DNA from 4 places in the Bradyrhizobium sp. GW821-FHT12B03 genome. Region 1 is predicted to be linked to each of the others. Evidence: predicted binding sites of a transcription regulator. Region 1 holds the regulator's gene; each other region holds the start of a gene.
What was found. The regulator LexA, encoded in region 1, represses DNA repair genes until DNA is damaged. The targets are predictions, from matches to a motif close to TGTTCNNNNTGTGTTCNG.
Positions count from the first base shown of each region.

Region 1 (4,672 bases):
GCGCTCGGGTAGAAGACTCGCGGAACATTCGTCCGAACGTGTCGAGCAGGAGTTTTCCCGTGGCCTTGATGCCGGTTTCTGACGCGCTTGCCGCGGTGCTGGCGGACGCAGAGCCGTTGTCCGAAGAGATGGTCTGCCTCAACGACGCGTTCCACCGCGTGCTCGCGCGCGACATCGCGGCGCGGCGTACGCAGCCGCCGGAGGCGATGTCGGCGATGGACGGATATGCGGTGCGGGCGGCCGATGCGGCCACGGTCGGCACGCAGCTCACGGTGATCGGCGAGGTCGCGGCGGGCCGGCCGTTTGCGGGATCGGTCGGTGCCGGCCAAGCGATGCGCATCTTCACCGGCGGCGTCGTTCCCGCTGGCGCGGACGCGGTCGTGATCCAGGAGGACACGGTCGCCGAGGGCAAGCACATCACGATCAAGGAAGCCGCTATCGCCGGTCGGCACATCCGCCCTGCCGGCGTCGATTTCCGCGAAGGCGACGTGCTGCTGCGCAAGGGTATCAGGCTCACCGAGCGCGACCTCGCCCTCACCGCCGGGATGAACCACCCGCACCTGCCCGTCCGTCGCCGCCCGAAGGTTGCGATCCTCGCCACCGGCGACGAGCTGGTGATGCCGGGCTCAACGCCGGGTCCCGGCCAGATCGTCTATTCCAACGGCTATGCCCTGCACGCCCTCGCCCGCCAGGAGGGCGCAGATACCATCGACCTCGGTGTGGCCGCCGATACGCTGGCAGCCACCACGGCCGGCATCCGCCGTGCCCGCGAGAGCGGCGCCGACATCCTGATCACCACCGGCGGTGCCTCGGTAGGCGACCACGATCTGGTCCAGCAGGCGCTGAGGGACGAAGGTATCGCGATGGCGTTCTGGAAGATCGCGATGCGGCCGGGCAAGCCGATGATGCACGGGCGGTTGGGGCCGATGCGCGTGATCGGCCTGCCCGGCAATCCCGTGTCCTCCTATGTGTGCGCCTTCCTGTTCATGGTGCCTCTGATTCGCGCTCTGTCGGGCCAACAGATGATTCATCACCGTCGCGAGCGCGCCGTGCTCGGCCGCGATGTCGGAGCCAATGACCAGCGCGAAGACTATCTGCGCGCGCGCCTGGAGCGCCGCGACGACGGCACGCTCGTCGCCCTTCCCGTCAATAACCAGGATTCCTCGCTGCTTGCGAATCTCGCTGCGGCACAGGCACTTCTCGTGCGCGCGCCGTTCGCGCCGAAGGCCGAGGCCGGCTCGCCTTGCGAGGTGCTGCTGCTGCCCGTCTGAACGCTGCGGACACGTGCGTTCCGCGAACTTTGTCGCGTTCACGGTAAATTAAGCAGTTGCGGAACATGTATCGAACATATAGTGTCCGTTCATGATTTGTTTCGAGCATCTAGCGGCTTATCGCTGAATTGAACGTCTCGGAATCGAACGACATCAACCGGGGGACTTTGGTCGAGATGCTAACGCGCAAACAATACGAGCTTCTGCGGTTCATCAGTGAGCGTCTGAAGGAAAGCGGCGTGCCGCCCTCCTTCGACGAGATGAAGGACGCGCTCGACCTGCGCTCGAAATCGGGCATCCATCGCCTGATCACCGCACTGGAGGAGCGTGGCTTCATTCGGCGACTGCCCAATCGCGCCCGCGCGATTGAAGTCATCAAGCTGCCCGAGCTCCAGGCCGCCGCCGGCAGTCGTCGCGGCTTCACGCCGAGCGTCATCGAAGGCAATCTCGGCAAGGTGCGAACGAGCTCCAGCGCGCCCGTGGACGACGGCGAGCGCCCCGTCGCGGTACCTGTCATGGGCCGCATCGCGGCCGGCACGCCGATCGAAGCGTTGCAGACCCGCAGCCACACGATCAGCGTACCGCCTGACATGCTCGGCTCGGGCGAGCATTACGCGCTCGAAGTGCGCGGCGATTCGATGGTCGAAGCCGGCATCCTCGACGGCGACATGGCGCTGATCCAGCGCAACGAGACTGCCGACACCGGCGACATCGTCGTGGCGCTGATCGATGACGAGGAGGCAACGCTGAAGCGCTTCCGCCGCCGCGGCGCCTCGATTGCGCTCGAGCCCGCCAATGCGGCCTATGAGGTCCGCATCCTGCCGCCCAATCGGGTGAAGATTCAGGGCAAGCTGATCGGCCTTTACCGGAAGTACTGAACCGTCCGCGCGGCGGCAGTCGGCAACCACACCCGAGCAATTGGAGCGGACGATTGTCCGCTCCGGCTGGATAGTCTTTCTGGTTTTGCACAGATTATCCGGCCACCTCTCCAGCGCTAGATCCTCGGCGCGCCGCAACGAAGCACTCATCGCTTCGCGGGCCTGTGCGCAAACCGGGGAGACAACCATGCGCAAGATCGTCTTGAGCACAGTCACGATAGCGCTGATCGCAGCATCGGCGTCGCAAGCCTTCGCTGCTCCATCGCACCATTCCCGCAAGACGTCGCCGGCAATGACCAGCGAACAATTCCGCAATGCCCGCAACGCCGTCGCGCAGCCGTCGCAACCGGTCTGGCCGTATTCAGGCTGGTCGGCACCTGCTGGTCGCTGACGGAGAAGCACGCGAAATGCACGGGAGTGGGCTTTGTTCCCAATGCATTTGAAAAAGATATTGTGATGGCAGCCTGCGGACCCAAGCCGCAGATTTGCCTACAACCAAGCAGAGCTTGGGGGCTTCCACTCTGATAGAGGCCTGCGCCTCGGAAGAGACGCGGGTTGCTATCTCCGAATGAGGAGCACCCGATGTGTGACTACAGCCTGCACGCCGTCGCGACGCGCCCCGCAGAGGTCGGCGAGACGATCGTCACGACAACCTTCCGTGGCACCTCGACGCGTGGCTTCGCCTCCGAGGCCGACATGTCCGTCGCGGTCTGCCTGCTGCCGGGAACGGAGCTCGCCTTCGCCGACAACGTCCGCTACGACAATCGCTGGATCTGGACGCGCACGATCAACTCACGCGTCGGCAAGTTCGGCAAGATCGATCCGCACATTCCCGATCGTCATCACGACGCGATCGAATTCCCCGACGGCAAATACGTGCTGGTGACCCAGCTGGTCGAAGGCCAGCGCGCGACCGTGCTGCAATTGCCGGTGACCCAGCCGGTCGGCGAGCGCGAACACAAGCCGCAGATCATCGCCGACAGGCCGACGATCACCCGCCTGCCGATCGGTTGAGATAGCGCCCCCGGCCCACGGGTCGGAGCCAGGATTGAAATTGCCATCGCCGGCCGTGGCCGGCGAGATGGTGTGGTTTGTGTCCCGAGAATCCAGTCCGCCGAGATCTGCCCCGCACCTCCCCGTCGCACGAAGTTTGCGCGGCCCTGCCTGAATTTTGAACGCCCGTTCCGCAGGCAAATGGCCGATGCTGTCTCGGCTGGTGTCTTGGGCATGAGGCGGCGGGCACGGTCGATGAAAACCTTCATTCGGGTCGTTGAACTCTGGGTGCCTGACCGGACGCGCACGCGGCTGGAATTCGGCGGCGGCCTCTACGGCGAAGGCCTGTCCGCGTTCAAGGCCGTGAGCGAGGATTTGCGCTTCGGATACGACGAGGGCCTTCCCGGCAAGGCCTGGGCCAGCGGCCACCCCGTGATCCTCACCAAGTTCGCCAACTCCTATTTCAAGCGGACCGATCAGGCGCTCGCGGCTGGCCTCACCTGCGGCGTCGCGGTGCCGGTATTCTCAGGCGAATTCCTGCAGGCCGTCATGGTGCTGTTCTGCGGCGACGACGAGGCGCATGTCGGCGCGATCGAGCTCTGGCACAACGACCCTGACATCTCCCACGAGATGGGGCTCGTCGACGGCTACTATGGCACCGCCGAGATGTTCGAGTTCAACTCCCGCCACACCAGGTTTCCGCGCGGCTTCGGCCTGCCCGGCCGCACCTGGAAAGCGGGCCTGCCGCTGATCATCAAGGACCTGCACAACGCCCGGAGTTTTCTGCGCTGGGAAGACGCTGCCGAAGTCGGGATCAATCTCGGCGTCGGCGTGCCCTACCGGACCGGCACCGACCAGACCTGGGTGCTGACCTTCCTCTCCGCGCAGGCAACGCCCATTGCGCGACGCTTCGAGATCTGGGTCCCGAACGAGGCCCGCTCAGCGCTGGTCTTTCACGCCGGCGATTGCAGCGCGCAGACCGATCTTGCCGCGCTCTACGCGGACAAATCCATTGCCAGGGGCGACGGCAGCATCGGCGGCGCCTGGGCCACCGGCATGCCCGCACTCAACGACGATCTCGCGCATGACAGCTCGATCTCCGCCGCAGAGGCCCGCGCAGCCGGACTGAGCCAGATGGTGGCCCTGCCCGTGATCGGGGCCGCCGGGCTCGACGCCGTGCTGACCTGGTACCTGTAGCCGATCCGCTCAGTCGTCCGCCTGCAAGTCCGCCTCGGACGGCGTTGCGTCCCGGTTGCGCGGCGCTGCCGCCTGCGGCGCAAGGCTCGTACCGAAATCGCCCTCGCCGGCGGTTGCCGGCGACCACGGGCGGTCGGTACCGCGCGCTTTCACCGCCTGAACCGCAAAGCCGTCGCCGCGCCGCGTCAGCGCGAGCGCGCCTTGCGCGGCGAGACGCTGCCGGTCGACCACCATCGCCGTGCAATCCGGTGGCGCCGGCCGGGCCGTCACCACCAGCGCTGCCCGGCTGCAATCGTCCGCCAGCGCGTCGATGCGCAAGGCCAGCGTGACCAG
Region 1 covers NZ_JBXAQU010000018.1:30,328-34,999, reverse strand. Annotated here, with positions in the region: gene AC1RUR_RS28415 (molybdopterin molybdotransferase MoeA) at 60-1,271, shown strand; gene lexA (transcriptional repressor LexA) at 1,448-2,149, shown strand; gene AC1RUR_RS28405 (hypothetical protein) at 2,337-2,540, shown strand; gene AC1RUR_RS28400 (hypothetical protein) at 2,732-3,163, shown strand; gene AC1RUR_RS28395 (GAF domain-containing protein) at 3,398-4,339, shown strand; gene AC1RUR_RS28390 (ComEC/Rec2 family competence protein) at 4,349-4,672, opposite strand, start outside.

Region 2 (4,672 bases), on a different contig from region 1:
CAGCCGACAAAACCGCTAACCAGAAGCAGCGCCCCGGCGCCGGACACCAGGGCCGCTATCCGATAGGCCGCAACATAGGAGGCCATACCGGCTGCCTGCTCGCTTTCGTCGAGACTCTCGACGCGAAAGGCATCAATCACGATATCCTGCGTGGCGGAAGCCGTCGTGACCAACAGTGCTGCCGCGGCCACGATGCCGGGAGCGTGTGCAGGGTCGCAGCCCGCGAGCAGGACGATGGCGGCCATCAGCATCAGTTGCGTCAGGATCAGCCAGGCGCGGCGCCGTCCGAGCAAGCGCGTGAGAACCGGGATGTCCAGCGCATCGACCAGTGGCGACCAGAACACCTTGGTCCAATAGGGCGTGCCGACAAAGGCGAACAGGCCGATAGTTTTGATATCGACGCCGCTTTCCGTCATCCAGGCCTGCAAGGTCTGCCCAGCCAGGGAGAAGGGGAGTCCGGCCGAAAATCCGAGCAACAGCACGACGAGCACGCGTCGCTGTAGATAGACGGTCAGCACGTCGCTCCAGGAGGAGCGGCTGGACGTCTTGGTTGTTGCCGGGGTGGCTCCAGAGGTTGCGTCGGGTGCGGTCATGGGGGCTTGTTAGCAGATTCTGGCCGTGATGCCTCGTCCTCCTCTCCCCGCAAGCGGGGCGAGGTGAACATCTCACTCCCCCGCCTGGAGCTTCCGCGGGAACAGCTCGGGCGCACCTGTTGCCACCAGATGCGGGCCCTCCGGCGCATCGGCCTTGCTGAAATCGAGCTCTTCGATCCGGCCCGCACGCTTCTCGATCTTGTCGGCGGAAATCAGCACCTGGCGGACGTCCTCGTTCACGTCGGCAAAATGCTTCTGCAATTTCAGCACGCGGTCGCGCAGGCGGCCGAGGTCGTCGCCGAGCTTGATGACCTCGGTGCGGATCTGGTCGGCGGCGTCGCGCATGCGCGCGTCCTTCATGATCTGCTGCATCACCTGGATCGCCAGCATCAGGAGCGAGGGCGACACCAGCACGACGCGGGCGCGATAGGCCTTCTGGATCACGTCGTCGAAACCGTCATGGATCTCGGCGTAGACCGATTCCGACGGCACGAACATCAGCGCCATCTCCTGGGTCTCGCCGGCGACGAGATATTTTTCGGCGATGTCGCTGACATGCTTCATCACGTCGCCGCGCAGCCGCTGCGTGGCGATGCGCTTCTCCTCGTCGGTGCGGGCGTCGTGCAGCGCGGTCATCGCCTCCAGCGGAAACTTCGCGTCGATGCAGAGCGGGCGCTGGTCGGGCAGGAACACCACGCAGTCCGGCCGCTTGCCGGTCGAAAGCGTGAACTGGAACTCGTAGGCGCCCTTCGGCAGTCCGTCCTGGACGATCGCCTCCATCCGCGCCTGGCCGAAGGCACCGCGCGACTGCTTGTTGGCGAGCACGTCGCGCAAGGTGGTGACCTGCGTCGTGAGGTCGGTGAGATTCTTGTGCGCGTTGTCGATGATGCCGAGCCGCTCGTGCAGGGCGTGCAGGCTCTCCATGGTGTTGCGGGTCGAGTGCTCCATGGACTGGCCGACGCGATGGGTCACCGAATCCAGCCGCTCGTTGACCGCCCGTGCCATCTCCGCCTGGCGGCCGGCCAGCGCCTGGGTCATGGCGTCGACCCGGCCGGAAGCCTCGCTCTGGGCGTGCAGCATCTGGCTGATGCGCTCTTCGAGCTCGTCGGCGCGGATGGCGTTCGCCATCGCGAGTTCCGCCCCGCGCCGCCCCGAGCGTGCAATCACCACGGCGATGACCAGCAGCAGGATGAGGACCAGGACGCCGAAGCCGATGAGTGCATCGATCGTGCGCACCGGCCAGTCGCCAGCCACGAAAATGATCTCGTTCATGCCCGTCCTTCTATCCGATTCGGCTGGCCGCACGAACGAATAGCGAACATTTCCGGTAAATGCCCCGTTAATTTTTATGGTTAACGAAACCTGAAGTTTTATGGTTAGCGGAGGGTTAACGGAGTTCCCGGCCGCATTGACCGCATCCGGCATGCGGCTTAAATCGCGGCCATGGCCCTCAGAGAAATCATCATCCTGCCCGACAAGCAGCTGCGTCTGGTCTCCAAGCCGATCGAGAAGGTCACGACGGAGATCCGCAAGCTTGCCGACGACATGTTCGAGACCATGTATGACGCACCCGGCATCGGGCTTGCGGCGATCCAGATCGCGCAGCCGCTGCGGCTGATCACCATGGACCTCGCCAAGCGCGACGAGAACGGCGAGACCAAGCCGGAGCCGCGCGTCTTCATCAATCCGGAAGTCATCGCCTCGTCCGAGGAATTGTCGGTCTATGAGGAAGGCTGCCTGTCGATTCCCGAATATTACGAGGAGGTCGAGCGCCCCGCGAAGGTGCGCGTGCGCTTCACCGATCTCGACGGCAAGGTGCACGAGGAGGACGCCGAAGGCCTCTACGCCACCTGCATCCAGCACGAGATCGACCATCTCAATGGCGTGCTGTTCGTCGACTACCTGTCGAAGCTCAAGCGCGACCGCGTGATCAAGAAGTTCGAGAAAGCCGCCAAGCGCGCGGAGTAAGCAGGGCTCATCTCTCTCTCACGTCGTCATGGCCGGGCTTGACCCGGCCATCCACGCCTTGCTTGCTTTGTTGCCAAGACCGTGGATGCCCGGGACAAGCCCGGGCATGACGGAGAACAAGAACTCTCACCGAACGCAGCCACATGCCCCTCCGCCTGATCTTCATGGGCACGCCCGATTTCTCCGTGCCGACGCTGCTCGAGCTCGTCGCGCATGGCCACGAGATCGTGGCCGTCTACACCCGCGCGCCGAAGCCGGGCGGGCGGCGCGGCCTGCAATTGCAGCCGACGCCGGTGGAGGAAGCCGCGCGAAGACTCGGCGTGCCCGTGCTGACGCCGAAGACGCTGAAGACAGAGGAAGCGCTCGACGCGTTTCGCGCCTTTGATGCCGATGCGGCCGTCGTCGTCGCCTACGGCATGATCCTGCCGCAGGCGATCCTCGATGCACCGAAGCTCGGCTGCTACAATCTGCATGCTTCGCTCTTGCCGCGCTGGCGCGGCGCCGCGCCGATCAACCGCGCGATCATGGCGGGCGACGCCGAGAGCGGCGTGATGGTGATGAAGATGGATGTCGGCCTCGACACCGGCGATGTCGCCATGGCCGAACGTCTTGCCATATCGGACACCATGACCGCCGTCGATCTGCACGATCGCCTGTCCCGGCTCGGCGCCGACCTGATGGTGCGCGCGATGGCCGCGCTCGACCGCGGCGGGCTCCAGCTCAAGAAGCAGAGCGAGGACGGCGTCACCTATGCCGCCAAGATCGACAAGGCCGAGGCGCGGATCGACTGGACCAGGCCCGCGCACGCCGTGCTGCGCCACATCCATGGCCTGTCGCCGTTCCCCGGCGCCTGGGCCGAGCTCGAGAACGCGCGCCTGAAGATCCTGCGCTGCGAGCTGGCGAAAGGCTCGGGCGCACCGGGCGCTGTGCTTGACGACCAGCTCACCATCGCTTGCGGCGACGGCGCGATCCGCATCCTCGAGCTCCAGCGCGAGGGCAAGGCCCGAATGCAGGCCCTGGACTTCCTGCGCGGCGTGCCTGTGAAGCCGCCGATGCGGCTGGCCTGATGCCCCGCTACAAGCTCACCATCGAATATGACGGCGCGCCGTTCTTCGGCTGGCAGGTGCAGGACACGCTGCCGTCGGTGCAGGGCGCATTGGAAGCGGCGGTGAAGGCGATGACCGGCGCGGATCTGCGCGTCCATGGCGCCGGCCGCACCGATGCCGGCGTGCATGCGCGCGGCCAGGTCGCGCATGTCGACATCGAGAAGCAGTTTCCGCCGGGCCGGTTTCGCGACGGGCTCAACGCGCATCTGCGCCCACATCCGATCGCGGTGCTGGAGGCCGAGATCGTGCCTGATAGCTTCGAGGCGCGCTTCTCGGCCATCAAGCGCCACTACCGCTATCGCATCGTCAACACCCGCGCCAATCTCGCGCTCGACGTCGGCCACGCCTGGCGCGTGCCGCGCCGGCTCGATGCTGACGCTATGCATGCGGCCGCGCAGCGCCTGCTCGGCAAGCACGATTTCACGACCTTTCGCGACACCGAGTGCCAGGCCAAGTCGCCGGAGAAGACGCTCGACCAGCTCGACGTGCTGCGCGACGGGCGCGAGATCACCATCATCACCTCGGCGCGCTCGTTCCTGCACAGCCAGGTTCGCTCGATGGTGGGATCGCTGGTGTGGGTCGGCGAGGGCCGCTGGACCGCGGACGACCTCTCCGCCGCGCTCGCAGCCCGCAACCGCGCAGCCTGCGGCATCGTCGCGCCGCCGGACGGGCTGTATCTGGTGAAGGTGGATTATTAGCTAGGGACGTCGCTGCCCCCCAGGCGTCATGGCCGGGCTTGTCCCGGCCATCCACGACCTTCTTCTCGGCTCGCAAAGAACGTGGATGCCCGGGACAAGCCCGGGCATGACGGCGGAGGGTTTGGCGAGCATTAGCGCTCTACCCAAAATACCGCGTCAGAATCCCGCGATAGACCTTCGTCAGCTTTTCCAGATCCACCACCGGCACGCGCTCGTTGACCTGATGCATGGTCTGGCCGACCAGCCCGAACTCGATCACCGGGCAATAGCTGGAGATGAAGCGCGCATCCGACGTGCCGCCTGAGGT
Region 2 covers NZ_JBXAQU010000020.1:160,204-164,875, forward strand. Annotated here, with positions in the region: gene AC1RUR_RS30755 (AmpG family muropeptide MFS transporter) at 1-593, opposite strand, end outside; gene AC1RUR_RS30760 (DNA recombination protein RmuC) at 666-1,865, opposite strand; gene def (peptide deformylase) at 2,037-2,561, shown strand; gene fmt (methionyl-tRNA formyltransferase) at 2,705-3,628, shown strand; gene truA (tRNA pseudouridine(38-40) synthase TruA) at 3,628-4,365, shown strand; gene dapE (succinyl-diaminopimelate desuccinylase) at 4,505-4,672, opposite strand, start outside.
Region 2: a site for LexA is predicted at 1,897-1,914, ahead of AC1RUR_RS30760 (DNA recombination protein RmuC). Genes of this name have one in related genera too.

Region 3 (4,672 bases), on a different contig from region 1:
CCGGCGTCAGCCACGATCTGCGCACCATCCTGACCCGCTTCAAGCTCGAGCTGGCGCTGATCGGCGACAACCCCGAGCTCGAGGGCATGCGCAAGGACGTCGACGAGATGTCGATGATGCTGGAGGATTACCTCGCCTTCGCCCGCGGCGATTCCGGCGAGCAGTCGCAGCCGACCGACATGGCGCAGGCGCTCGAGGAGCTGCGCAGCGATGCCGAACGCCACGGTCACGCTGCAACCGTCGCATTCAACGGACTGCCGGTGGTGACGGTGAAGCCGGCCTCGTTCAAGCGCTGCCTCGCCAACCTCGTCACCAATGCGGCGCGCTACGGCAAGAGCATCGCCATCACCGGCCAGCGCGATCACCGTTATCTGACCGTCACGGTCGACGACGACGGCCCCGGCATTCCCGCGCACTTGCGCGAAGAGGTGTTCAAGCCGTTCCTGCGGCTGGACAACGCCCGCAACCAGGACGAAGGCGGCACGGGCCTCGGCCTTGCGATCGCCCGCGACATCGCCCGCTCGCATGGCGGCGACATCACGCTCGGCGACAGCCCGATGGGCGGACTAAGGGCGAGTGTCAGGATTCCGGTTTAGCCGGTAACGTAGCCCGGATGGAGCGTAGCGCAATCCGGGATTCTTTTCTTCACCACGGATGCAAGGCCCCGGATTTCGCTGCGCTCCATCCGGGCTACGAACTACGCTCACCCTACTTCGGCAGCAGCGCCTTCAGCTTGTCGACGTCGCGCACGTTCATCTTGAAGCCGCCGGGCATCACGATGTCGCCGGGCTTCTGGTCCGGCTTGCAGGCGCCCAGCCATTTCGCTTCGAGCGTCATGGTGGTGTCGCGCCCCGCCGCGCCGGCGGCGCCGCCTTGCGCGTGCGAGGAGGTCTTCACCGTATAGGCCGAGTTGAAATCGCCCGTGATCTCGGCATGCGAGGTGGTGCTGATGCCGGCGACGCTGCACTCGGAATCGGTGACATAACCGGTCGCCGTCTTCTTGATGTCCTGCTTGGCGCAGACCTGCTTGGCCATCGGGGAGGCGTTGTTGTTCATCTCCTTGTCGACGGTCTCGTCGGTGCAGTGCTGCATGGTCATTTCCGGCATCGCAGAGCCGCTCCTGACCATCTTCAGTTCCCACAAGCCGGCCTTGCGCACCGGCAGATCGTCGGCACTGCTGCTACCCGCCGACAACACAAGGCAAAGTGCCGAGCCGAGCAAAGCGAGTTTGCGCGTCATGTGGGAAGCTCCCGGCTGAAAGATCGCGACGTTACGAAAGCGCCTCAGTACAGCGTGCGGATCGGCCGGTCGGCGGCGCCATAGGGCACCCAGCGGCAGGAGAACGAGATGTAGCCGCCCTCATAGGCCTGCACCCCGAGGATTTTGACGACCTTGCCGTAGCGCGCGCAGTGATCGACTGCGACCTGCCGCGCATCGACCTGGGTCGCCATCGAATAGGCGATGATGCCGCCGGTATCGTTGCCCTTGAACGGCAGCACGTAGTCGGCACGCGCCGACTGGCTCGCCACCATACCCGAGACAACCAGGCTGGCGAGAAGACCCGCGGCCGCAATGATTCGCATTACCGTCACTCCAATTGGCTGGCCGCCAGTTTACGGTGCCGGAACGGAAGTGAAAAGAACCGAAGCCGTCTGGGCGCGACGTTGTGGTCAACTCCTGGCGAAGTGTTGCCGCGTTGCACTTGACCTGCCCCGGCCTTCGCGGCACCGTCCGGACTTCGCAAGACTTCAGCCGTCCGGATTGACCATGCGCGCCCCCTCCCAGAAATCGCTCCGCTTTGCCGCTTTGCTCGGCCTCATGTTCGGGGCGCTGTCGCTCGGCGAGGCCAGGGCCGCCAATCCGCTGGAAATGAATTTCTGGCTGAGCGGACCGCGCTATGACGGCACGGTCGCCGATTGCGAACGGGCGCTGCCGACGATCGCCACCCAGTTCTGGGAAAAGGAAAGCACGTTCTGGAATTCTTCCTTGAAGATCACCGGCTTCTCCGCCGTTCGCGAGACCGCGTTCCGGCCCTGGCAGTCCGACAACATTCCGCGCCGCTATTGCAGCGCTGACGCCATGCTGACCGACGGCAAGGTGCGCAAGGTGCATTTCTCGCTTGTCGAGGATGGCGGCTTCGCCGGCTATGGCAACGGCGTCGAGTGGTGCGTGGTCGGCGTCGACCGCAATTGGGCCTACAATCCGGCCTGCCGCGCCGCCAGGCCCTGATTCGGAAGTCCTGATTTCGGCCGATCAACCCGCCGAACGGTGATTGCTCGCATTTTGTTCTTGAAATGTTCTCATCGCCTGCTAGGCTCGCTTGCACAGTCTAGTTGAGGGGCGTCGCCATGTTTCATTCCAGATTGCATTCCTTCTCCCGCCTGATGATCTCGCTGCCGCTTGCCGCCGGTCTGGTCTCGCTGGCGGACGTCGCGAAGGCCCAGGACAAGCGGCAGAACGCGCCCGGCGAATTCGATTTCTATGTGCTGTCGCTGTCGTGGTCGCCCTCCTTTTGCGAGGAGGCGGCCGAACGCGGCGGCCGCTCCCAGATCCAGTGCGGCGGCCGGCCCTTCGCTTTCGTGGTGCACGGGCTGTGGCCGCAATATGAGAACGGCTTTCCGGAATATTGCCAGCGGCCGGCGCCGCGGCTGAGCCGGAGCATCGTCTCATCGATGCTCGACCTGATGCCGGCGCCAGGCCTGATCTTCAACGAATGGGACAAGCACGGCACCTGCTCGGGGCTCGCCGACCGCAGCTATTTCGAGGCGATCCGCAAAGCGCGCGCCGCGATCAAGATTCCGGCCGAGTATCTCGACCTGTCGCAGGCCAAGACCGTGGCACCGGCGGAGGTCGAGGAGGCCTTCATCAAGGCCAATCCGGGCCTCGGCAGCGCCGCGGTCTCGGTCACCTGCAACCGGACGCGGCTGTCCGAGGTCCGCATCTGCCTCAGCAAGGACCTGCAATTCCGCGCCTGCGAGGAGATCGACCGCCGCGCCTGCCGCCGCGACCAGGTGACGATGCCGCCGATCAGGGGCGGGTAGCCAGATCGCAACGGCGCACCGCCCCCGGAATGACGGGAGTTACTTTCATCGCGCGATGTCGTAACTCTCCGCCATGAACTACCGTCACGCCTTTCATGCCGGCAACTTCGCCGATGTCATCAAGCACATCGTGCTGGCGCGCATCCTCACTTATTTGCAGGACAAGCCTGGGGCGTTCCGCGTCATCGACACCCATGCCGGCGCCGGCCTGTACGATCTCGAAAGCGACGAGGCACGCCGCAGCGGCGAATGGCTGACCGGCATCGCGCGGCTGATGCAGGCGCGCCTGTCGAACGAGACCATCGCGCTCACAAAACCCTATCTCGACATCGTCCGCGCCTTCAATCCGAAGGGCGAGCTCAAGGCCTATCCCGGCTCGCCGCTGATCGCGCGCGGCCTGCTCAGGCCGCAGGACCGGCTCGTGGCCTGCGAGCTCGAGCCGAAGGCACGCAAGGCGCTGATCGACGTGCTGCGCCGCGACGAGCAGGCCCGCGTGGTCGATCTCGACGGCTGGGTGGCGCTGCCGGCTTTCGTGCCGCCGAAGGAGCGGCGCGGACTCGTGCTGATCGATCCGCCATTCGAGGCAAAGAACGAGTTCGAACGGCTGGGCGAAGCCTTCGCGGAGGCTTTCGCAAAATGGCCGACCGGTATCTACGTAATCTGGTATCCGGCCAAGAGCCGCCGCGCCACCGATACGCTGGCGCAGTCAGTGGCGCGGCTCGCAGCCGCAGCAAAGCCGCCCGGAAAATGCCTGCGCCTCGAATTCAGTGTTGCGCCGCAAGCCGACAGTGCAGCCCTCACCTCCACCGGGCTGCTGATCGTCAATCCCCCTTACACGCTGCACGGCGAGCTCAAGACGATCCTGCCCGAACTCGAAATGCCGCTCGGCCAGGGCGGCGCGGCCAGATTCCGATTAGAGGTGCCCAAGCCTTAGCAGCACCAGGCCGTAACACTCCGGCATTCTTGGGAAAAATATGCAGGAGCGGTAGTCAATCTGCAACGAACCGTATTATGCTGTTTCCGTGACTGGCTTTACGTTCCGCTTCCGCGAATGGTTGCGGCGGAGTGAAGGCCTAAGAAAGATCCGGCCGGACCGTTGAGGTCCGCCCAAGGATGGCCAGCTCTCCCGGGCTCCGTAACGCCCGGTCATGTCGCGACGTGAGTCTGCGTCGCGACGGAGGAGCAATGAGGGGGAGTTTCCCGATGGCCATGACGGGAACGGTCAAGTTTTTCAACGGCGAGCGCGGCTACGGTTTCATCAAGCCTGACGACGGCGGTCGCGATGTTTTTGTTCACATTACTGCTGTGGAGCGGGCGGGACTGAAGGACCTTGCCGAGGGACAGCGCATTACTTTCGAAGTCGAACCGGACAAGAAGGGGAAGGGACCGAAGGCGGTCAATTTAGTGATCCTCTCCTAGCGGGCCTGATTGAACACATCTGCCGCAAAAAAATCCCGGCCGCGAGCGGCCGGGAGGTTGTTGTCCGGTATTTTCTTATTCAGCTATCAGAAGTGATAGTTCACGCCCGCGCGCACAACGCTGGCGCTATAGCCGTTTGACACGCCCGTAATTGCGAACTGGCTGGTCGACAGATCGATGTAGAGATATTCGAGCTTGGCGCTCCAGTTCGG
Region 3 covers NZ_JBXAQU010000008.1:81,325-85,996, reverse strand. Annotated here, with positions in the region: gene AC1RUR_RS17430 (ATP-binding protein) at 1-596, shown strand, start outside; gene AC1RUR_RS17425 (DUF3617 domain-containing protein) at 709-1,239, opposite strand; gene AC1RUR_RS17420 (hypothetical protein) at 1,284-1,583, opposite strand; gene AC1RUR_RS17415 (hypothetical protein) at 1,768-2,229, shown strand; gene AC1RUR_RS17410 (ribonuclease T2 family protein) at 2,349-3,041, shown strand; gene AC1RUR_RS17405 (23S rRNA (adenine(2030)-N(6))-methyltransferase RlmJ) at 3,115-3,975, shown strand; gene AC1RUR_RS17400 (cold-shock protein) at 4,245-4,460, shown strand; gene AC1RUR_RS17395 (outer membrane protein) at 4,547-4,672, opposite strand, start outside.
Region 3: a site for LexA is predicted at 2,285-2,302, ahead of AC1RUR_RS17410 (ribonuclease T2 family protein). Genes of this name have one in related genera too.

Region 4 (4,672 bases), 140 kb from region 1:
AGCGATTTCGGGTTGCGCATGATCTCGGCGGGCGTGCCTTCGGCGATGATGTTGCCGCCATGCATGCCGGCGCCGGGGCCGATGTCGAGAACGTGGTCGGCGAGCAGGATGGCGTCCTCGTCATGCTCGACCACGATCACGGTGTTGCCGAGATCGCGCAGGCGCTTGAGGGTGTCGAGCAGGCGCGCATTGTCGCGCTGGTGCAGGCCGATCGAGGGCTCGTCCAGCACGTAGAGCACGCCGGTCAGTCCCGAGCCGATCTGCGAGGCGAGGCGGATGCGCTGGCTCTCGCCGCCGGACAGCGTGCCGGATGAGCGGGAGAGGGTGAGGTAGTTGAGGCCGACGTCGAGCAGGAAGGTGAGGCGCTCGCGGATCTCCTTGAGGATGCGGCCCGCGATCTCGTTCTGCTGCTTGTTCAGCGCGTCGGGCACGGTCTCGAACCACTCGCCGGCCTTCTTGACCGACAGCTCCGAGATCTCGCCGATATGCTTGGTGCCGACCTTGACGCAGAGCGCCTCGGGCTTGAGCCGAAAACCGCTGCAGGCGCCGCAGGGCACGTCGTGGAAATACTTCGCCAGCTCCTCGCGCGCCCACTCGCTCTCGGTCTCGCGATAGCGGCGGTTGATGTTGGTGATGACGCCCTCGAACGGCTTCTTGGTGTCGTAGGAGCGCACCCCGTCCTCGTAGGAGAACTTGATCTCGTCCTCGCCGGAGCCGTGGAGGATGGCATTCTGCGTCTTCTTCGGCAGATCCTTCCATTTGGTGGTCAGCGTGAACTTGTAGTGCTTGCCGAGCGCCGTCAGCGTCTGCGTGTAATAGGGTGACGACGATTTGGCCCAGGGCGCGATCGCGCCCTTGCCGATCGCGAGCTCCTTGTCGGGGATGACGAGGTCCTCGTCGACGTGCTGCTCGACGCCGAGGCCGCCGCAGGCGGGGCAGGCGCCATAGGGGTTGTTGAACGAGAACAGCCGCGGCTCGACCTCGGGGATGGTGAAGCCGGAGACGGGACAAGCGAATTTTTCCGAGAACAGGATGCGCTCGGGCCCGCTCTTGTCGTGGATCTTCGCGGTCTTCTTTTTCTCTTCAGCTGGGGCAGCCGTCGCGGGCGCGTCGGCGAATTCGACCACCGCGAGGCCCTCGGCGAGCTTCAGCGCGGTCTCAAAGCTCTCGGCGAGGCGCTGGCCGATGTCGGCACGCACCACGATGCGGTCGACGACGACGTCGATGTCGTGCGGAAACTTCTTGTCCAGCGTCGGCGCCTCGCTGAGCTCATGGAAGGTGCCGTCGATCTTGACGCGCTGAAAGCCCTTCTTGAGCCATTCGGCGAGCTCTTTCCTGTACTCGCCCTTGCGGCCGCGCACGACCGGCGCGAGCAGATAGAGGCGAGTGCCTTCGGGCAGCGCCAGCACGCGGTCGACCATCTGCGAAACGGTCTGGCTCTCGATCGGCAGGCCGGTGGCCGGCGAATAGGGCACGCCGACGCGGGCCCAGAGCAGGCGCATGTAGTCGTAGATCTCGGTGACGGTGCCGACGGTGGAGCGCGGGTTCTTCGAGGTCGTCTTCTGCTCGATCGAGATCGCCGGCGACAGGCCGTCGATCTGGTCGACGTCGGGCTTCTGCATCATCTCCAGGAACTGGCGCGCATAGGCCGACAGCGATTCGACGTAGCGGCGCTGGCCCTCGGCATAGATGGTGTCGAAGGCGAGTGAGGATTTGCCGGAGCCGGAGAGGCCGGTGAACACCACCAGCTTGTCGCGGGGAATCTCGACGTCGATGTTCTTGAGGTTGTGCTCGCGCGCGCCACGGATCGTAATTGCGCGCAGGCTGGAGCCCGCGTTCTGTTGTTGGCGCTTCGCCTTGATCACTTCATCCATCCGAGTTGCCCTCAAGGAATCCCATGGGTGCGCGACCGCGCCAGCAAAAAAGGCGCGCTTCGCCCGGAACCGGGATCGGCGCCGATGGGGTTGTCAGCGAACGTAGGAAGAACGGCGACGGATTTCCAGTGCGACTTGCGAATCGTCAACGGATTGTTGGCGCGCTGGCGGCATCTGGCAGCAGCGACCATCCTGAAACGGGTGGATCGTGCGCACGACAACAAAAAGGCCGGCACAAGGCCGGCCTTTCGTAACGATGTGACGTCGGTAGCGATCAGTACTTCGCGACGATCGGGCCCCCGAAGTGATAGTTCACGCCGACCTGCACGGTGTGGAAGTTGAGCGTGCCGGTGGGCAGTGCGCCCGAGAAGTAGGTCTCGCCGCCGAGGCTGCGATAGAGGTACTCGCCCTTGACCGACCACTGCGGAGCGAAGAACGCCTCGACGCCCGCGCCGACGGTCCAGCCGGAGTGGAACTTGCTGTCGGAGACGCTCGCGCCACCAGCGGCGAGGGTGATCTTGTTGTCGATCCAGGCGTAACCACCGGTGCCGTAGAACAGCACCTGGTTGACGGCGTAGCCGATGCGGCCGCGCACGGTGCCCATGGCGTCGGTCTTGGAGGTGGCGGTGATGCCGGTGAGCGCGTCGGTTGCCGAAGCGCTGACATCAGCCCAGGCGCCATCGGCCTCGATGCCGAACACGACGTTGCCGGTCTGCCAGTTGTAGCCGGCGGTGCCGCCGACGAAGCCACCCTTCATCTTCGGGTCGCCCGAAGCGTTTTCCCAGGCGCCGCCGCCGACGATACCGAGGTAGAAGCCGGTCCAGTTGTAGACCGAAGCCACAGCCACCGGAGCCTTGGTGTAGGGGCGGGCCGCGAGATCAGCCGCCGATGCGGGGGCAGCCAAAGCGAACAAACAGGCCGAAGCCAGCAAAACCTTCTTCATTTTCAACTTAATCCCAGTCCCAGTTTCTGTTGTGCCTTCCACGATCGGGAAGGGCATCGGACGCTGTGGTCCAACTGATGTCGTGCTTACACCAATAAAGCTGCAAGTTGTGTCTCCCAAAAGCCACAACAGTTACAAAACGTAATGGTCACTGACTGATTGTTGCGAGGCTGGAACCCAAAGCAAAAAGGCCGGCGCGGGGCCGGCCTTTGATCTTCAAATGATATCAGATGGATATCAGTACTTCGCGACGACCGGGCTGCCCCAGTTGAAGTGATAGTTCACGCCAGCCTTGATGGTGTGAACGGTGTCGGTCCACTCGGAGCGGTTGGTGGGCGCTGCGGTGTACTGGATCGTGCTCTTGCCGAAATCGATGTAGTTGTACTCGACCTTGGCCGACCAGTTCGGAGCGAACATGTATTCGGCGCCGGCACCGACGGTCCAACCCCAGCGCCAGTCGTTCTGGACGAAGACGTTTCCGGGAACGCCATCATAACGGTGCTGGATGTCGCCGACCGCGGCGCCGCCGCTGACGAACAGGAGGGCGGGACCGGTCGAATAGCCAAGACGGCCCTTGATGTCACCGAAGCCGCGAATCTTCGTGAAGTAGGTGTCGCCGACGCCGGCATTGATCTCGGCAGAACGGCCGCTGATGTCAGCCCAGTGATAATCGCCCTCGATGCCGAAGACGACCGGGCCGGACTGCCAATTGTAGCCGAACACGCCACCAACAAAGCCGCCGTTGGTATCGTACTTCTGCGTTCCAGCAAAAACCGCCGTATTGGGAGTCCCGAAGAAAGTTTCGTCGCTGCGGCCCCAGCCGCCGCCCCCCTGAACACCGACGTAGAAGCCGGTCCAGTTATAAATGGGCGAGGGCGCGACCATCGGCGCCTTCGTATAGGGACGCGCGGCCATATCCGCCGCATTCGCAGGAGCCGCCAAGCCCAACGCAGCGGCACCAAATGCAACCACCAAGATTTTATTCATTACGGTCTCTCCCAAGCTTGTCCGCTTCTCAAGAAATCCCCGAAGCGGGCCATCAGGCGCGACGCCCAAATGATCTAATTCCGAGGCAACGATAGCCCGGTTCGGCGGCAGAGTCCGTCTCCGAAATGCCACACTCGCCAACCAATGTCAGAGAGGTCAAGTAGATGAATGTTAAGGGATTTTTTCGATTCCGGGGAACCCGAGAAAGTTCCGTCGGTTTCATCGGCTTGTGCAATTTTCAATCCTGCCTTGCCCGGTAATTCGGCACCTGTTCGGGGTGGGTCGGGGCTGAGAACAAATCTGGAACAAATCCGCCAGCGATGCTATATATGGGGATAACCTGAGGGGTGACGGGCTGATCCGACCTCGCAAGCGTATAGGTTCGCCTCAACAGGGTGGCAGAGGACCGTTTCGCGCGGACCCCGCCTTTTAGATTCAGTGGCATTCGGAGCGGAGAGCGGCAATGGCGGGAAGCGTCAACAAGGTCATTCTGGTTGGAAATCTCGGCAAGGATCCTGAAATCCGCCGCACCCAGGACGGGCGGCCGATTGCGAATTTGAGCATCGCGACCTCGGAGACCTGGCGCGACAAGAACAGCGGCGAGCGCAAGGAAAAGACCGAGTGGCATCGCGTCGTGATCTTCAATGAAGGGCTCTGCAAGGTCGCCGAGCAGTATCTGAAGAAGGGTGCCAAGGTTTACATCGAGGGCGCGCTGCAGACCCGCAAGTGGACCGACCAGAGCGGCGTCGAGAAGTACTCCACCGAGGTCGTGCTCCAGGGCTTCAACTCGACCCTGACGATGCTCGACGGCCGCGGCGGCGGGGGAGGCGGCAGCTTCGGCGAGGAGCCGGGCGGCGATTTCGGCTCC
Region 4 covers NZ_JBXAQU010000018.1:168,313-172,984, forward strand. Annotated here, with positions in the region: gene uvrA (excinuclease ABC subunit UvrA) at 1-1,874, opposite strand, end outside; gene AC1RUR_RS29055 (outer membrane protein) at 2,149-2,817, opposite strand; gene AC1RUR_RS29060 (outer membrane protein) at 3,055-3,804, opposite strand; gene AC1RUR_RS29065 (single-stranded DNA-binding protein) at 4,268-4,672, shown strand, end outside.
Region 4: a site for LexA is predicted at 1,971-1,988, ahead of uvrA (excinuclease ABC subunit UvrA). Genes of this name have one in related genera too.